Regions from separate parts of the Pseudoalteromonas sp. S2721 genome, predicted to be linked through region 2. Evidence: predicted binding sites of a transcription regulator. Region 2 holds the regulator's gene; the other holds the start of a gene.

Region 1 (10,177 bases), on a different contig from region 2:
ATGCTTATGAAGGAATGGCAACAGCAAAGCATACGCTAATGCAACTATATTTAAAGCTCGAAAATAAACATATGGCTTTAAGTAGTGCAGATTCAGGCCTCAGAGCAGCACTTAAATCTGGCTCAGCATTGAGTCAAATATATTCATATTTCAATTTAATTGAACTCCACCTGCCACTTAAGAACTCACAATTGATTGACCTCTATTTGAGTCGTTCAAAAGAACTTATCGAAGGAATTGATAATCGGTTACTAAATAAAAAGCTGCATGGCTACACCGCAGTTTATGCCGAACTTATCGGTGACTACAAACTCGCAACTGAGCAATTGAAGCTTGAAAATAAACTAGCCGAGTCTTTGTTTGAAGAACATTTAAATCAAGCCGTTGAAAAAAACAAAAAGCAATTAACAGCAATCGAGCAACAGCAACGTATTGATGATGAAGTGCAAAAAAATAAGCTCACTACTGCACAAATGAATAACCAACGACTAGAAAAACAGATTTGGTTATTGTCTGCGGGTATTGTTTTGTTGTTCACGACTCTTGCGCTCGTGCTTTATTACTTCAAGCATCGAAAAGCGCTATTTAAAGCAAAACTTTATCAATATAACCTGCTTGAAAAAGACAAAATGCTTGCTGATATATCCCATGAATTACGCACCCCTTTAAGCGTATTAAAACTGCATATAGAAGCACTTGAGCTCGATATTCAAGAAAACCGCGATCTAGCCTATAGCAAAATTAATGGCAAAATAGCGCAACTTAACAACCTAATTTCAGATGTGTATCAGTTATCTCAAGCAGAAAACAAGACTCTCGCGCTAAATCTCCAACGCTTAAATGCTGCAAATGTCTTTGCTGAGTACGAGCAAGACATGCGTCATTATGTTCGCAGCCACCACCTGACATTTTTTTCAGACATTATTATTGCTAAAGATGTAGAGATCACGGTAGATAAACAAAAGCTCGATCAGATCCTTAATAATATTTTTACTAATGCCTGCCTATATACCGACAGCCCTGGTCATGTTCGGCTCAAAGTGAGAACTAACAAGCAAGAGCTGTTTATTCAAGTCGATGATACTTCTCCGGGTGTAGGTAAAGCCCATATAGGCAAACTCTTTGACCGTTTATATCGTGTTGAAGAATCTCGAAGCCGCGCATCAGGAGGCTCAGGTTTGGGGCTATCAATTTGCCAGAGTTTTGTCGAATTAATGTCTGGCAGTATCAGTGCATTACCGGGTAAGTCGGGTGGATTATGTATCCGAATTTTACTGCCTTTAAGCAATAAATAAGCTTCTCCATTTTTCCACCATATTTTATTGCTTAAATAGCATAATAAACTACTGTGGAATGGAACCATGTCAGAGTCATTAAAGCATGCTCAATGGGCAAAATCTGTTGAGCGTAAACACCGCCAAAGCAAAGTTAAAAAAACCAAAAAATCACCTCTTCCTATCTGCGCCGCGCTTGCTTGTGTGCTATTGAGTGCTGGGTTTTATTATGCGAGCTATGAAAAACCGAAAGAGTATCCACCGTTATCTGCAGCGGCGAAACAGCGTATCTCGCAATTTTTTGCCAAACAGTTTTTACTGGGGCAATGGCGCTTAAATAAAATTAACTACTCATCTGATGCAATTCAGGTGTATGTGCAAACGCCAAGCAAAATTGCTCTAGAAGGTGAAGCTTTGAGTCAATATTTACATTACGCTTTATGCCCTGTGGCTAGCAAACGCATTTGGCAAGATATCAAAACGAGGGAATTATCAGTGTATGTGTTTAGCCATTCGATTCGAAAAGGTGATCGAACAGTATGTAATTTAGAAAGCGATGAACGCCAAATCAATTGATTTGACGTTCATCATAGCGATAGCCAGCACCATAAACGGAAGCGACTATCTTAGGAGAGAAATCTAAACTCTTAAGCTTTTTGCGAATATTTTTAATATGGCTGTCGATTACCCGATCGGTAATATCAAAGTTGTTTGGTTGGATATGGTCAAGTATCTGCTGCCTAGAAAAAACACGCTTTGGGGCTTTGTACAAAAGTTTAAATACGTCAAATTCCACTTTTGTTAAACCTAAAGAGACACCTTTAATTTCAACTTCAAGCGCATCTTCTATTAAGCAAATTGCATCAGTCGCTTGCACTACTACATCGGTACTAGGTGCTGACGCACAACGCCTTAAAATAGCTTTAACACGCATCACCAGCTCTGCACCGCTAAAAGGTTTACAAACATAGTCATCGGCACCATGTTCCAATCCTTTTAACCTGTCAGCCTCTTCGACTTTCGCGGTTACCATAATAATCGGCACCATAGAAAAAGCGCGGATCTGCTTCATGCACTCCACGCCATCTAAATTGGGTAACATTACATCTAAAATTATCGCATCCGGATTCTTTTCTTTAACCCACGACATCACAGCACTGCCATCAGTGATGTGGTGAGTGGTAAAGCCAGATGCATTGAAGAACAACAGCACTTGTTCTGCAATATCTAAGTCGTCTTCAACGACTAATATCTGCGGCATTTCTATTTCCGTTTATATTTTTTTTATTGTTCTAAGTTGTTGCTTCACCATCGCTTTAAGCGTATCTGATAAGGTTTCATCTAATAAAACCATAGTCAGAATATCGTGCAGATCTTCACTATTCATAACCTCATTGAGTAAATCATTTTCAGATTTCGAATTTGGCTGAAAAAAGCTTAACTGCTCGTCATTTGTGTGTTCGCAAAACATTTTCTTTTTATCCATGTTGTTAGCATCAAATATTAAGATGGGCTTCTGCCTCTACTAAATATTAAAACGCAACAATATGGAGCAAATATGGAGTTAGTACGAAATAATGAATTTTTTCTGTTCAACAGTTAGATTCATTCCTAAATTTTAGGTAATAAGCGCTATTTTTTCATTATTTTTCTAAAACTAGGTTAAATTTTCGTATCAATAAAATGATAGGCAATAAAAAAGCAAGCTCGGTAGCTTGCTTTTAAAAGTGTTGAATGGCGCCTTAGAATTAAACGTCTAAGTAATCCATAATCCCTTCTGCGGCATTTCGGCCTTCGAAAATAGCCGTTACCACTAAATCTGAGCCGCGGACAATATCGCCACCGGCAAAAATCTTAGGGTTGGTTGTTTGGTGAGTAAATTCACCTTTTTCTGGTGCATTGATACCACCCCAATGATTGATTTCAACACCGTACGGTTCTAACCAATCCATTTTATGAGGTTTAAAACCAAACGCCATGAGCACTTTAGTTGCTTCAATAACATGCTCAGAACCCGCAACTTCTTCAGCACGACGACGACCATTTTCGTCCGGTTCACCAAGTTGGGTTTTCACCATCTTAACACCAGCAACTTTCCCTTGCTCGTCAACCACAATGCCTTTTGGCTGAACGTTAAAGGTAAACTCAACGCCCTCTTCACGAGCATTTTTAACTTCGCGCTTTGAGCCTGGCATGTTTTCTTCGTCACGACGATACGCACAGGTAACCTGTGTAGCGCCTTGTCGGATAGAGGTTCTCACACAGTCCATTGCTGTATCACCACCGCCTAACACGACAACTTTTTCGTTCGCCATATCGATATAAGCTTGCTTGTCTTCTGCATAGCCCATAACACGGTTAGTGTTACCAATTAAAAACGGCAGTGCATCAAACACACCCTCTGCATCTTCATTCTCAAGGCCTGCACGCATACTTTGATAGGTACCCACCCCTAAGAATACGGCATCATATTCAGCCAAAATTTCATCAAGGGTAATGTCAACGCCAACTTCAGTGTTTAGCTTAAACTCAACTCCCATTTCCGTGAAAATTTCACGACGCTTTTGCATTACTTCTTTTTCAAGTTTGAATGAAGGAATACCAAACGTAAGAAGGCCACCGATTTCTGGGTGACGGTCAAACACCACAGGCTTAACACCGTTACGTACTAAAATATCCGCACAACCTAAACCAGCAGGGCCAGCACCTATGATAGCCACTTTTTTGTCAGACCATACCACATACGACATATCTGGTTTCCAGCCCATTTTAAATGCCGTATCAGTGATGTACTTTTCGATATTACCGATAGTGACAGCACCAAACTCTTCTTCAAGTGTGCAAGAGCCTTCACACAAGCGGTCTTGTGGGCACACTCGACCACACACCTCTGGTAAGCTGTTTGTACGGTGAGACAGCTCTGCCGCTTCTAAAATACGGCCAGTACGAATGAGTTTTAACCATTGTGGAATATAGTTATGCACTGGGCATTTCCATTCACAGTATGGATTACCACAATCTAAACAGCGATCCGCCTGTGAGTTAACTTGTGTCTCAGAAAACGGCTCGTAGATTTCTACGAAAGATTGTTTACGTGCTGAAATTGGCTTTTTGCGCGGATCAACACGTTGTACATCGATAAACTGGTATACATTTTCGCTCATACTACCCCCTTACTGAGCCTGAACACGAAGCTCTGCGCTGCTGCGCGCTCGGTGTCCGAGTAAACTTTTTACATCACTAGACTTTGGCTTAACTAATTTAAACATTGGCATGTATAAATCGAAGTTAGCTAAAATCTGCTCAGCGCGGTTTGAGCCGGTAAGCTCTAAATGCTCAGCGATGAGTCCGCGTAAATGTTCTTGATGCGACGCCAACCCTTCAAGGGTAACAATTTCAACAAGCTCAGGGTTAATGCGTTTTTCAAAGTCGTTGCCTTCATCAAGAATATACGCAAATCCCCCTGTCATACCTGCGCCAAAGTTAATACCCACTTTGCCAAGTACGCAAACCACACCACCTGTCATGTATTCACAGCCGTTGTCACCAACACCTTCTACAACCGCTTGTACGCCCGAGTTACGCACTGCAAAACGCTCACCGGCACAGCCTGCAGCAAATAACTTACCGCCTGTTGCACCATATAAACAGGTATTACCGGCAATGGTCGCTTTGTGACTTTCAAAAGATGAACCCAGCGGTGGGCGAATTACTAGCTTACCGCCAGCCATGCCTTTACCAACATAGTCATTGGCATCACCAACCAGTGTCATTTCAAGGCCACCTGCATTCCATACACCAAATGATTGACCCGCTGTACCATGAAGCTCAACAGAGACAGGATCAGCAGCCATACCTTGGTTACCGTGTTTAGAAGCGATATAGCCAGATAACATAGCGCCCACTGAACGGTCTGTATTGCAAATACGGTTAACCAGTGAGATACCTGATTTTTCATCAATTGCTTGTTTAGCTTTTTCAAGCAAGGTTTCATTTAGCTGACCTAAGTAGTGTGAGCTATTTGGCGCACTACAATACAGTGTTTCACCCGTTGGGTTGTTAGGCACAGCAATCACAGACGACAGATCGACTTTCTTTTGTTTCTCTGTGTTGCCTTCGATTGCTTCAAGTAAGTCCAAACGACCAATTAAATCTGTTAAACGAGTTACACCTAAACTTGCCATAATTTGGCGAGCTTCTTCGGCTATAAACTTAAAATAGTTCATCGCCATTTCTGGTAGGCCATGATAATGCTTTTGGCGCAGCGTATCGTCTTGCGTTGCAACACCAGTCGCACAGTTGTTTAAGTGACAAATACGTAAATATTTACAACCAAGTGCCACCATAGGGCCAGTACCAAAGCCAAAGCTTTCAGCACCTAAAATAGCCGCCTTAATGATATCTAGACCCGTTTTAAGACCACCATCTGTTTGCAAACGAATACGGTGACGTAAACCATTTTCTACCAGCGCTTGCTGGGTTTCAGCAAGACCAAGCTCCCAAGGGCTACCTGCATACTTAACAGAGGTAAGCGGGCTTGCACCTGTGCCACCGTCATAACCAGCAATGGTAATTAAATCTGCATAGGCTTTAGCTACGCCAGTTGCGATAGTACCTACACCCGGCTCAGAAACGAGTTTCACCGAGATCAGTGCATCTGGGTTTACTTGTTTTAAATCGAAAATAAGCTGGGCTAAATCTTCAATCGAGTAAATATCGTGATGCGGCGGAGGCGAAATTAAGGTCACACCTGGCACTGAGTAACGTAATTTTGCAATATACGGCGTTACTTTTTCACCCGGTAATTGACCACCCTCACCTGGTTTTGCACCTTGCGCCACTTTAATTTGAATGACATCAGCGCTACGTAAGTAATGTGGTGTAACACCAAAACGGCCCGAAGCAACTTGCTTAATACGTGAGTTTTTCTCTGTACCGTAGCGAAGCTTGTCTTCACCACCTTCACCAGAGTTTGAACAACCCCCTAAGCGGTTCATTGCAATCGCGAGTGCTTCATGTGCTTCTGGCGATAATGCACCAATACTCATTGCTGCTGAGTCAAAACGTTTGTAAAGCTCAGTTGCTGGCTCTACGTCATCAACACTCACACCGCTATCAGGAATTTTCACCGCCAACATGTCACGTAAATTGGTGATCGGGCGGTTATTTACTAAATCAGCATAAGCCAAGTAGTCTTTATAATCCCCAGAGCGCACTGCCTTTTGCAGTGTTTGAATAACATCAGGGTTATAAGCATGGTACTCACCACCGTGAACATATTTTAGTAAGCCACCATGGCTTAATAACTTACGTTTACTAAATGCCAGCTTATGAAGTTTACGTTGGTCATCATCAAAATCAGTAAAACACGCCCCTTTGATACGACTAGCTACACCGTTAAAGCAGGTTTCTACAACCGCATCTGATAAACCAACTGCCTCAAATAACATCGAGCAGCGGTACGAAGCGACAGTACTGATCCCCATTTTCGACATGATTTTATACAGACCCTTGTTGATCGCATTACGATAAGCAAGCGTTACTTCGCAATAGCTCTTGTTTAAAATCTTTTTGTCACTCATTGCAACTAATGATTCATATGCAAGGTACGGATAAATTGCCGTTGCACCAAAACCAAGTAATACCGCAAACTGATGCGCATCACGGACACTACCCGATTCGATGATGATATTAGATTCACAACGTAAGTTATTATCGACTAAACGCCTTTGAATTGAACCAACCGCCATCGCAGCCGGGATCGGTAAATGCGTTTCGCTAAAGTTACGATCACTTAAAATAAGCATGACACAGCCTGACGCTGCTTTTTCTTGTGCTTCATCACAAATACGTGTGATTGCGTTTTCTAAGCCTTCTTCTTGTGTGTAAGTGATATCAATTTTACAGTAGCTGTAATGCTCATCGTCAGCATTGATCAGCTGTTGCATATCAGCGTACATCAAAATCGGCGTATCAAACTGTAAACGCTTAGCGTGGCCGGTTGTTTCGTTAAATACGTTTTGCTCACTACCAATACAGGTTGCCAGTGACATAACGTGATTTTCACGAAGTGGGTCAATTGGTGGATTGGTTACTTGCGCAAATTTTTGTCGGAAGTAATCAAACAGTGAGCGATGGCCTTCTGACAGTACCGCAAATGGCGTGTCATCACCCATTGAACCTGTTGCTTCTTGACCATTTTCACCCATTACACGAATCACGCTATCAAGTTCTTCGTTGGTGTAGCCAAACATTTTTTGATACTTAAGCAGTGTTTCGTCATCAAAAGAACGGTTACCCGCATCTTTTTCAGATAACTGTTCAAATGGCGTTAAACGCTTAACGTTTGCTTCAAGCCATGCTTTATATGGATGGCGTGACTTAAGATCTTGGTCAATCTCATCTGAATGCCAAATTTTACCTTGATGAGTATCAATAACTAATAACTCACCAGGGCCAACACGGCCTTTTTCAACCACTTCGTCTGGCGCGTAGTCCCAAATACCGACTTCTGATGCAAGGGTAATAAAACCATCTTGGGTAATTACATAACGCGCTGGGCGTAAACCGTTACGGTCAAGGTTACAAGCAGCAAAACGACCGTCAGACATGACAATACCAGCTGGGCCATCCCATGGTTCCATATGCATTGAGTTAAAGTCATAGAATGCACGTAGGTCATCATCCATAGCACGGTTTTTTTGCCATGCTGGCGGCACAAGCATACGCATTGCACGGAATAAATCCATGCCACCGGCTAAGAACAACTCAAGCATATTATCTAAGCTAGAAGAGTCTGAGCCGCTTTCGTTCACGAAAGGCGCTGCTGATTGCAAATCAGGAATAAGTGGTGAGGCAAACTTATACGCACGGGCACGAGCCCATTGGCGGTTACCTTGAATCGTATTAATTTCACCATTATGTGCTAGATAGCGGAATGGTTGCGCCAGTGGCCAACGAGGTTGTGTATTAGTAGAGAAACGTTGGTGGAATACACAAATCGCACTGGTCATGCGGATGTCAGCTAGGTCTAAATAAAAGTTAGGTAGGTCTACAGGCATCATTAAGCCTTTATAGACAGTAACTAAACCAGATAAGCTGGCAATATAAAAATGTTCATCGTTTTCGAGGCGTTTTTCAGCACGACGACGCGCTACATACAAGCGACGTTCTAAATCTTTTGGACGCCAGCCTTCTGGTGCGCTTACAAAAATTTGTTCAAAGCCGGGTAGTTGTTTTTTTGCAATTGGCCCTAAACATGACGCATCGGTAGGTACTACGCGCCAGCCTTGAATGCTCAAGGTTTCTTTTTCGAGTTCTTCACTCAACACATCTTTAGCTGTTTGCGCAAGTACAGGATCGGCATTTAAAAATACCATGCCAACGGCGTAGTTCTTTCCTAGGTGCCAATCATGTTCGCTGGCAATAGCACGAAAGAAGCTATCAGGTTTTTGCATTAATAAACCACAGCCATCACCTGTTTTACCATCTGCAGAAATACCCCCACGGTGCTCCATGCGATCTAAGCCAGTGATTGCTGTTCGAATCAAGCGGTGACTCGCCTGACCATTGACCTGGGCTATTAAGCCAAAGCCACAATTATCTTTTTCTAATTTTGAGTCGTATAACATAGACCCCTCCCCTTGCTACAACGACTAGCGGTTCAGTCTTTTGTGACAGTGCTAGCAGACGAACAAAACTATCGCCAAATACCTCATGAGTCAATAGAGTTTTGAATACATATTCATATTCATGAATATTTCTCACTTAAGGTACTTTTTAAATTCTATGCTATTTTTTTACATTTAGTCGTATTTTACCCGTTATTTTTTTATGACACTGGTGTCAAATTTAACAACTTGTAAAAAACAATCTAAAAACCCGCCGATTTACGTTAACGTAAACTGCGCTTTGTTTTGAATAATTATTCAAAATATGAATATCAATGCAGTTTTTTACGGGGTCTCGCCTAGCCTAACTGCATCATTATTTACTCTTGGCTTTAGCATAGTTACAAACTACGTATCTGAGCAGACAACCTTAGTCGCAATGACTGAGTTCTTTACCCTTGCGTCAACAATCAGCAATTTAAAAGTGTCCGCAGCGGACACTTTTTCTGTCCGCGGACAGACATTAACTCACTGTTAAAACATAAAATAATTAAAAATCAATAAATTAAAAACTGGCACGCTACTGGTATAGATAAGACATCAGCGAAATTGAGGATTTCAAAATGTTCACTATCAGTTTGTTTATGGCTTCTCCACTTACCATGCTTGCCGTTGGCTTCATGATTGTGTGTTTTGAGAATCGTAAGGAGTTATGATGATTAAGGATACCAGTGCCCAAGATATTACAGTGGCCAAGAAAAACACCATTAAAAAGCCACTTATACTAGCAGCAGGTGTAATACTTGTTGGTGCACTCGGCTTTAAAGCATTGTTTGCCAGTAACGATGGCAGCATCTCGGTTGATGCAGCAAGCCTACAAATTAGTGAAGTAAGCCAAAAGACACTCACCAGAGATGTAGCAGCAAGCGGTAAAATCGTTGCAGCTAATGCGCCAAAGGTTTACAGCCCTGAACGCGGCTTTGTCGATTTAAAAGTTAAAGCCGGTGACAGCGTTGAAGTAAATGAAGTGATCGCAACCGTAACCAGCCCTGAGCTAACCAACGAGCTAAAACAACAACAATCAGTATTAGCGAGATTAGAAGGCGAGTTACAGCGCAAGCAACTTGAAGCGCGTAGACAAAAACTAAGCCTGACTAAAGCGCTCGATTTAGCGCAAGTTGAACTCAATGCTGCAGATAGAGAAAACCGCCGAGCTAAAATCTCAATCGAAAAACATTTAATTAGCCAAATAGATTTAGAAAAAGCCGTTGATGACTTAGCCCGTGCCAAGCT
Region 2 (10,177 bases):
ATCGCAGCAATCATTGAAATTTTCACACTAAACCTTAATACTTTTTTCTTATTAATAAAAAAGGAGCGCATGGCTCCTTTTCAGTTTTAAATTTTATCGTTGGTAGATAACTTCTACGTCGTAGTCATCATCATCCCAGTCGTCATCCCAATCATCATCGTCTTGAGAGGTCGCTTTCTGATGGTAAGTATCCCACTTAAATTCAACTTCTTCTTTCTCTTCTTCAGCGAATTTCTCTTTCGGCATACTATCAAGTAGCGCCATAATGTCATGACACAATGCTTGAGTATTTTGTTTATTCGCAGCAGAGATACGGTAAACATTAGCCTCTTCACCTAGCTCTTCGGCAATTTCATTACACAGGGCTTCAGCTTCATCTTCTGGTAATAGGTCAATTTTGTTAAATACTAACCAGCGCGGCTTTTCAGCAAGTTTAGGGCTGTATTGGTGTAGCTCATTAATAATCGCAAAGGCATTATCAACCGGATTTGTGCCATCAACAGGCATAACATCAATGATATGCAGTAATACACGACAACGCTCTAAGTGTTTTAAGAAGCGAATACCAAGGCCTGCGCCATCTGAAGCGCCTTCGATTAGACCTGGGATATCAGCAATTACAAATGACTTATTCGCATCTGGGCGTACTACACCAAGATTAGGAATAAGCGTCGTAAACGGGTAATCTGCCACTTTTGGTTTAGCTGCAGAAACACTGCGGATAAACGTTGATTTACCAGCATTTGGTAAACCAAGTAAGCCAACATCTGCAAGTAGCATTAGCTCTAGACGTAAGCTGCGAACTTCACCAGGTGTACCTAGTGTTTTTTGACGTGGAGCGCGGTTTGTACTTGATTTAAAACGTGCATTCCCCAAGCCATGGAAACCACCTTTTGCAACAACAACCTTTTGACCATGCTTGGTCAAATCACCTAATGACTCTTCAGTATCAACATCAATGATACGTGTACCAACAGGCACTTTAAGCGTTAAATCAGCGCCTTTTTTACCAGTCATGTTACGGCTTTGACCATTTGTGCCGCGCTCTGCTTTATGAAAACGCTCAAATTGGTAATCAATTAACGTATTTAAGTTTTCATCGGCTTGTAGATAAACGCTGCCGCCATCGCCGCCGTCGCCGCCATCAGGACCGCCATCTGGTACATATTTTTCACGTCGGAAAGATACGACACCGCTGCCGCCATCACCCGCGTCACAACGAATTTCTACTTCATCTACAAACTTCATGATTACTCACTTTAAGATTGGCTTGTTAATAACTCTATTATATACCTAAGTGCCCTATTCAGCACCCAATGCCAAGGCGCTTAGGTATATATTTATACGCTCGATTATGTGCCTTAAAACAAAAAACCCCGCAAAGGCGGGGTTTTTCAAATATCGAGATGATTACTCAGCTACGATATTTACGTATTTACGGTTTAAAGGACCTTTCTGTTCGAATTGAACTTTACCATCTGCTTTTGCGAAGATAGTGTGGTCTTTACCGATACCTACGTTTGCGCCAGCGTGGAAACGAGTACCACGTTGACGAACAATGATGCTACCCGCTAGAACTGATTCGCCACCAAAACGCTTAACACCTAGGCGTTTGCTTTCTGAATCGCGACCGTTACGAGTACTACCAGCTGCTTTTTTATGTGCCATTTCTCAGTACCTCTAATTAAGCGCTAATGCCAGTGATTTTAACTTCAGTGAACCATTGACGATGGCCCATTTGCTTACGAGAATGCTTACGACGTCTAAATTTAACAATCTTAACTTTCTCACCGCGACCGTGTGAAACAACCTCAGCTGTTACTTTACCACCGTTTACGAACGGTACACCGATCTCGATTTTCTCACCATCAGCAACTAAAAGTACTGAATCAAATTCAACTGCTGCACCAGTTTCAACGTCTAATTTCTCAAGACGAATTGTTTGACCTTCAGTCACACGGTGCTGTTTACCACCACTTTGGAAAACCGCGTACATAATTAACTCCGTCTGTGCGCCCTCAAATCGACGCAACTAAAATATTCTTCAATAGGGCGCGAAGTTTACGCTAATGTGCAAAAACTAGCAAGCCTCTTTTTCGATAAAATGAATAAAAAATAGCTGCATTGAGAGCAATTCAATATTTTCCCCTATTCTATCCTAAAAACACCACATGCCAAGCGGTTTTTACGATCTCATGACAATTAAATTACGCTAATAATACGCACCTTTAAAATTCAAAAAGCTGATCACTTATTAATCAAGGTTATAAATTTATCTTGGCAAAATTGATCTCAAATAAAAAACTTTACAGTGTTTTTTTACTGAATCATCACAAAATATCGAGCAAGCGCTTTTTTTGTTGTACAATCAGCCCCGTATACCCATAAATATTGGCTCGGAGATCAATGGATATAAAAGCTATCCAGACGTTAATCGAAAATGAAATGGATGACGTCAATCAACTTATACATGCCCAAATGCGCTCAGATGTCGCATTGGTTAACCAACTCGGTTTATACATAGTAAACAGTGGCGGTAAACGCGTTCGTCCTATGTTGGCCATTTTAGCGGCAAAAGCACTTGGTTATGAGGGCAAAGACCATATTACGCTTGCCACTATCATCGAATTTATTCATACCGCCACTTTATTGCATGACGACGTTGTCGACGAGTCACATTTGCGCCGTGGTACGCCTACAGCCAACGCAGAGTTTGGTAATGCAGCGAGCGTTTTGGTCGGTGACTTTATCTATACACGTTCATTTCAGCTTATGGTTGGCCTAGGTAAAATGCCAATCATGCAAATTTTAGCGGATGCAACCAATGTCATCGCTGAAGGTGAAGTATTACAGCTAATGAACTGTAATGACCCTGACACCACAGAACAAAGCTATATGCAGGTTATTTACAGCAAAACGGCAAAATTGTTCGAAGCTGCAACCGGCCTTGCTGCAATTATTACCGAGCAAGACAAACAAACCCTTGAAGCATTAAACTTATATGGAATGCATCTTGGAACTGCATTCCAATTAGTGGATGATGTACTTGATTACAACGCCGATGCCGAGCAACTTGGTAAAAACATTGGCGATGATTTAGCTGAAGGTAAACCTACCCTACCGCTTATCTACGCAATGCAAAAAGGCACACCAGAGCAAGTTAAGCTAGTACGCGAAGCTATTGAGCTTGGTAATGGTATGGACCATTTAGAAAGCATTCTAGCGGCATTAGCTGACACTAAAGCCCTTGAGTTTGCAATGCAAAAAGCTGAGCAAGAAGCTGACAAAGCAATTGCTTGTATTGCGTTCTTACCAGATACACCGTACAAACAAGCCTTAGAGAGTTTGGCCCGTATCGCCGTTGCCCGCGATCACTAAACACTATTTATTCGAGCCATTAAAAAAGCCTGCATTTGCAGGCTTTTTTGTTTTCGGCGATTTAAAAAATCGCCTATCATCTGTCGGAATTAACCGTTGATGAAATCAACACCTTCTTGGATGTCTTTGTTAAGTGTAGCTAGCATGTCGTTTTTAGCTTGCTCTTCGAATGCACTTAACTCACCGTAAGAAAGGATTTCTTCAACGCCGTTTTTACCTAGACGAACTGGGTGTGCGAAGTATGCTGCGTCACCGTTTTCAACTGCAACGTATGCGTAATCAACAACTTCTTCACCTTGTAAGCCTTTAACTAAAGACATACAGAAGCGTGCTGCTGCAGCACCCATAGAAAGAGTCGCTGAACCGCCACCCGCTTTAGCGTTAACAACTTCAGTACCTGCGTTTTGGATACGTGGAGTTAATGCCGCAACTTCTTCGTCAGTGAAAGTAACACCTTCAACTTGAGATAGAAGAGGAAGGATTGTCGTACCTGAGTGACCGCCGATCACTGGAACTTTAACGTCAGTTGCGCTTAAACCTTTAAGTTCAGCAACAAATGCTTCTGAACGGATCACGTCAAGCGTTGTGATACCGAATACACGGCCTGCATCGTAAGTACCAGCTTTTTTGAATACTTCAGCAACGATTGGCACTGTGCCGTTTACTGGGTTAGTGATGATACCTACTAACGCTTTAGGACAGTTTTTAACGATGCCTTCAGCTAATGTTTTGATGATACCTGCGTTTACGTTGAAAAGGTCCGCACGGTCCATGCCTGGCTTACGTGGCATACCCGCTGGGATAAGAACGATATCACAACCAGCTAATGCTGCGTCTAAGCTGTCAGCACCAAAGCCTTCAACTTTAACGTCTGTTGGGATGTGAGAAAGATCAACCGCTACACCAGGAACAACAGGGGCAACATCGTATAACGATAATTCAGAACCTGCAGGTAAACTTGTTTTTAATAATAAAGACAATGCTTGGCCGATACCGCCAGCTGCGCCTAAAACAGCAACTTTCATTGGAATTCTCCGTAATTTGAGGTAGGAAATATTTGTGGCCCTAAAGATAATGAAATTAGCGACTAAAAACAAATTTATCCTGCTTATTTCGCGTATAATTTCGACCATAGTTGTAAACTTGGCTGTAAAGACACAGCATTTTGGACGACTTTGTAAACTAATACTGCATAAATATGCAGAGTTGTGTAGAATTACCCTACATTTTATGAATAAAGAAACGGCAACATGCAACCACAAGACAAACAAGAAGCACTGATCAAAGCGTTTAAAGCGCTATTAAAAGAAGAAAACTTCGGTTCACAAGGTGAGATTGTCGAAGCATTAAAAGAGCAAGGCTTTGATAATATTAGTCAAAGTAAAGTATCTCGCATGTTAAGCAAATTTGGTGCGGTACGTACTCGTAATGCAAAACAAGAAATGGTCTATTGCTTACCGGCTGAAATGGGTGTGCCAACAGCGAAAAGCCCACTGCGTCAGCTTGTTATTGATATTATGCATAACGAAATGATGATCATTATTCGCACCAGTCCAGGCGCAGCACAATTAATTGCTCGTTTACTTGATTCACTCGGTAAAGCAGATGGTGTACTCGGTACCATTGCAGGCGACGACACTATTTTTATCGCCCCTGCGAAGATTTCTGAAATCGATGTGACGCTTGATCGCGTACGCACTTTATTCGATACCGTTTAAAGTTGCTTTAAGAAGTTTACTGACGGGGCGAAAAACGCAGATCCCATATCGGCTTGAGTAAAGTCGAGCCAATGATCATAGCAATCGCCCTGCCCCAAGCGACTCTTTAATACCTGCTCAAACGCATCCCCTTGCGCAGCACACGAAACCATTAAAATTCCCTGCTTATGCACATCACCAAATGGCATGCTTTGGTTTAGCAATAGTGGCTGGCCATGCTCATCTTTTAATTCACTACGTACCGCATGACTGGTTTCTACAGCAGGCACAATCAAGGTATTATCTAGACGCGTGCGCCCCATGATTTGCTCTTGCTCAGACAGCGATAAATGCTGCCAGACACTCAAATCATGCACAAAGCGCTGAACATGAATATAGCTGCCTTGATCTTCAAAGTGCCCCGGTTTATCGATAAGTGCTGTACTACGCTTTTGACGGCCATGAGGTGTATCGCCTGCATAAATAAAGCCGTTAAAATCACGTCCATCTAAAAACCGAAAATTACGGACCTGCTCCACCAGCTCAACATCCGGTGTTAATAATTTTAGGATTTGCAGGGCAAATAGATGGTTTACATCTTCACGGTCTGAGCGAATTTGTACAAACAAATCAAATGGCTGGGCACTCATCACATGATCACTGTGAGTTACATTCGGAAAGCTTTGCAATTGACTAGGAATAAACTCGGGCAAGATATGCGGCCAATACTGAGCACCAAGGGCAACCACGCACGATAGCATGGCTTCTGAGAACTGATCAGCAAACTCATCTTGAATGACGCTAACGCGTTTTAGTTTTTTACGTAATGACTCATCGTGGCCATCGTAAACATTAAAAAACAGGTGCAAACCATGTAAGTTTGCTTCAGCACAAATCCCAGATTGCGCTTGCGCCATAGTGAATCCTTAGCTTCTCGTTATTTGCACAAAGCCAAGGATTCAAGATTGTTATTTATTACTAATCATGAAAAAAATTGACTGTGTGCGGCATTATTTTTATTTTTACAGGTTGCTCAACAGCTAACACGCGGTCTTGCTCTGCAGCAACTTCACACTCTTGCCCTGCAATATTAATTCGATATACATAACGCGTACCGATAAAGCGCCTGTGCAAAATAGTTAAACTGTTTGCGTCACTGTGCGCAGCTTCACACAACTGAATATGGTGCGGTCTTATATACACTTGACCTTGCTGACAATCTGCATTGTTCGGTGTCAATGAGTGAACCACACCAAACGCCGTTTCGTATTCAGTTGGCGTTAATACTTTTGCCGTTAAGTATATGCCCGTACCAAGAAACTCTGCAACCACCTTTGAGTTAGGTTGACTAAATAACTGCTCAGGAGAGCCTTGTTGGGCTATTTTTCCACCATGCATAACCGCAAGCGTGTCGGCAAACGCGAAAGCTTCTTCCTTCGAGTGGGTAACAAATACCGCAGAAACCTGCTGAGCTTTAATAATGCGACGTATATCGGCAATAAGCTCAAAACGTACTTGTGTATCAATATTCGAAAATGGCTCATCAAGTAGTAATAAACTTGGTTTGTAAGCAAGTGCACGGGCTATTGCTACTCGTTGCTGCTGTCCACCAGAAAGCTGGTGAGGGTATCGCTGTGCACAACCATCGAGTTTAACAAGGCTAAGCATTTCATCTACACGCTCGCGCTTTTGCGCTTTACTCATATTGCTTAGCCCAAACGCAATGTTGTCGCTTACCGTTAAATGAGGAAACAACGCATAGTCTTGGAACATCATGCCAATATTACGTTTTTCCGGTGCAACAAACAGCCCACTATCGTTGACCACTTTTGAATCAATACTCATATAGCCTTGCTCAGGCTGTAAAACCCCGGCAATTGCCTTTAAGGTGGTGGTTTTGCCGCAGCCACTTGCACCAAGCAAACAAACAATTTCATCTTGTTCAACATTGAGGTTTAGTTCACTCAACACCTGAGTCGCATTGTACTGATAAGCTAAGTCTTTAATTATCAAATGACTCATGAGTGATTTTGCTCCATCGAACGATTAACGAAATACAAAGGGATTAACCCAACTAACACGATAAACAAGGCTGAAATTGACGCAAGCTCCAATTGCTCATCACTAACATATTGAAAAACATGAGTTGCTAGGGTTTCAAAATTAAAAGGTCTGAGTAATAAAGCCGCAGGTAACTCTTTCATGCACTCAATAAACACTAACAAGCCAGCTGTTAAAATACCGCGTTTTAATAGCGGTAAATGTACTCGGCAAAGTGTTTGCAAGGGCCCTTTGCCCATTGATTGACTGGCCATATCTAGCGATGGGCTAATACGTAAAAAACTGCTTTCAAGTGCGCCATGTGCAATCGCATAAAAACGCACAACGTAAGCAAAGATCATCGCAAATAAAGTGCCGCTCAAAAGTAAACCGGGTGATAAACCAAAAGGCTCAAGCCAATTATTTAATGCATCATCTAACTGAGTTAATGGAAGTAATACAGCAATCGCTAATACGGTACCAGGTAAGGCGTAGCCAGTACTTGCTAAACGTCCTGGGATCAGAGGGTAAGCTTGTTTCGCAATGCGCTGATAAAACAATACCAATAAGCTCAATAGGATAGTTGCAATGCTCACCACAACAGCCACTTTAAAACTTTGCCAAGCGTAATTAAAAAATGCCCCATTCCATGCTTCATCTGCATAGACAATGGCGTATTTAACTAACACCCCAACCGGTAGGATAAAAGCCAATACCAGCACAACTGTGCAAGCCAAGCTTGCAGCCCATGCGGCACTGCCTTTTAAGCGATACAAGGTTGCACTGTTAACGCTTGACTGACGTTCATACACAGCTTGATTACGACGACTAAAACGTTCAACCATGATGGTTAAAAACAAAATCAATAACATGATACCTGAGATTTTCGCCGCAGCAGTTAATGAGTAATAGCCAAGCCACGTATCGTATACAGCGGTAGTGAGCGTACTTACAGCAAAGTAATTGACGGTAGCAAAATCAGCCATGGCCTCCATACTGATTAATGTAACCCCTGCCACAATCGCCCCACGACCAAGAGGCAAACTAACGCGTAAAAAGCTTTGTAATGGTGATAGCCCCATTAGTTGACTAGCTTGTACTAGTTTAAAAGACTGCTCTCTGAGTGCCGTTTTAAAAATAAGGAATAAGTAAGGATAGAGTACCAAGGCAATCATAATAATAGCCCCAGATAATGTACGAATATCAAAAAACCAGTAATCGTCTGGTGACTGCCAACCAAACCAGTCTCTAAGGGTGATTTGTACTGGCCCAGCGTAATCAAGTAAGTCAGTATACACATAGGCGATTAGATAAGTTGGCATTGCTAATGGCAGCATTAATGCCCATTCAAATTGCTTACGCCCAGGAAACTCACAATATGCAGTTAACCAAGCTAACGGCAATGCTATTACACAGCTCAGCAGCCCTACCCCTGCAATGAGTATGAGAGTATTACGGGTATAATCCCACAGCACAGTATCGAAAAGGTGCTGAAATACATCTGAATCTCCTTGCAGAGATTCAAATAGTAAAAAGCCTAATGGCGTAACAAGCAACAGGCCAATAAGCCAGGCTATAAGCTGCCAACGCGACAGCGAAAACTTCACATGCATAAGTGGATTAATACCAGATAAAATAAAAGCTGTTAAAAAACAGCTTTTATAAAAATGTGTTACGAGAAATATCCTCGTTATAAATCAAACTTTACTTCATCAATCAGCTTCAGTGCCACAGGGCGATATTTGCTGATCTCATCAAGAGGAAGGCTATCTTCTTTAAACTCACCCCATGATGCAACCATCTCAGATAATGCAACCCCTTGCTTTACAGGGTATTCCATATTAACGGAAGCATACATATTTTGCGCCTTATTGTCGGTCATATACTCAACTAGTTTCAAGGCATTTTCAGGGTTTTTAGCATAACGGGTCATAACAACGCCCGATACATTGATATGAGAGCCACGGTTCGTTTGGTTAGGGAAGTTAATATATACCGCTTCTGCCCATGATTTTTGCTGCTCATCTTGCATCATTTTGCCAAAATAATAGCTGTTGCCTAACGCCAGATCGCATAAACCTTCTTTTACGGCTTTGACTTGCGCTCTGTCATTACCTTGCGGTTTACGTGCTAAATTGGCTTTTACGCCCTCAAGCCATTGCTTAGTTTTTGCTTCGCCATGGTGAGCAACCATAGAAGCAACTAAACCTAAATTGTAAGGATGTTTACCAGAGCGAGTACAGATTTTACCTTTGTATTTTGGGTCTGCTAAATCTTCGTATGTTAACTCACCAAGCGCACCAACGCGCTCTTTTGCGGAGTAAACATTACGTACACGTTTAGTAAGTGCTATCCATTGACCGTCGGCATCGCGAAAAGTGCTTGGCACATTCGCATTAACTACATCACTATTAATTGATTGCGTTAAGCCTAAATCTTCTAATTGAATCAGCGCACTAAAATTTGAAGTTAATACTAAATCAGCCTTACTGTGTTTACCTTCACGCTTTACACGTTCAATCAGCCCTTTTTTGGCAAAAACCACATTGGTTTTAATACCTGTTTGCTTAGTGAAATCATCCAAAATAGGCTGAATTAAGAATGGTTGACGAAACGAGTAAATATTTACTACATCTGCAGCAAATGTAGGCGCGCTTAATAATGCGCTAAGTAATACTAAGGCTGTTTTTTTCATTTTATAGCACCTAAATAATAACAATTATCAAAATATTTTACCTAGAGTTAGGGCAAAGTGCACCCGTTTAAACTTATATTTCAATCAACATAGCTGCCATTTAGGAATTTGCATGTAAGACATATCTCACCCACATGGCAGTTATTGAGTAAAAAGCACCAGCAAACACTGCATAAAAACACTTAACCAACTGAAATTTAATGAAATATATTAAATGACAATAAAATAACCAACAGATTAAATAAGATTTTGACCTACTCAGCTTTGCCTATTTCTCTATAATTACTTACATCAACTAAGCAAGAAGCTTAATGAGTAGATGGATAAGGAAGCATTACTCATAATACCGCGGAATAAGGTTCATTAG

Evidence for each region. The regulator ArgR, encoded in region 2, controls arginine synthesis, uptake and breakdown. The targets are predictions, from matches to a motif close to ANTGAATANNTATTCANT.
Region 1: a site for ArgR is predicted at 9,006-9,023, ahead of gltB (glutamate synthase large subunit). Genes of this name have one in related genera too.

The regions. Positions count from the first base shown of each region.
Region 1 is NZ_PNCZ01000004.1:162,373-172,549, forward strand. Features, by position in the region: gene CWC02_RS01235 (ATP-binding protein) at 1-1,295, shown strand, start outside; gene CWC02_RS01240 (hypothetical protein) at 1,362-1,850, shown strand; gene CWC02_RS01245 (response regulator) at 1,843-2,535, opposite strand; gene CWC02_RS01250 (hypothetical protein) at 2,548-2,760, opposite strand; gene CWC02_RS01255 (glutamate synthase small subunit GltD family protein) at 3,023-4,438, opposite strand; gene gltB (glutamate synthase large subunit) at 4,448-8,905, opposite strand; gene CWC02_RS01265 (efflux RND transporter periplasmic adaptor subunit) at 9,600-10,177, shown strand, end outside.
Region 2 is NZ_PNCZ01000039.1:47,101-57,277, reverse strand. Features, by position in the region: gene folA (type 3 dihydrofolate reductase) at 1-14, opposite strand, end outside; gene cgtA (Obg family GTPase CgtA) at 94-1,248, opposite strand; gene rpmA (50S ribosomal protein L27) at 1,411-1,668, opposite strand; gene rplU (50S ribosomal protein L21) at 1,685-1,996, opposite strand; gene ispB (octaprenyl diphosphate synthase) at 2,407-3,378, shown strand; gene mdh (malate dehydrogenase) at 3,468-4,403, opposite strand; gene argR (transcriptional regulator ArgR) at 4,629-5,096, shown strand; gene CWC02_RS14880 (Dyp-type peroxidase) at 5,093-5,992, opposite strand; gene CWC02_RS14875 (ABC transporter ATP-binding protein) at 6,054-7,097, opposite strand; gene CWC02_RS14870 (ABC transporter permease) at 7,094-8,728, opposite strand; gene CWC02_RS14865 (Fe(3+) ABC transporter substrate-binding protein) at 8,806-9,810, opposite strand.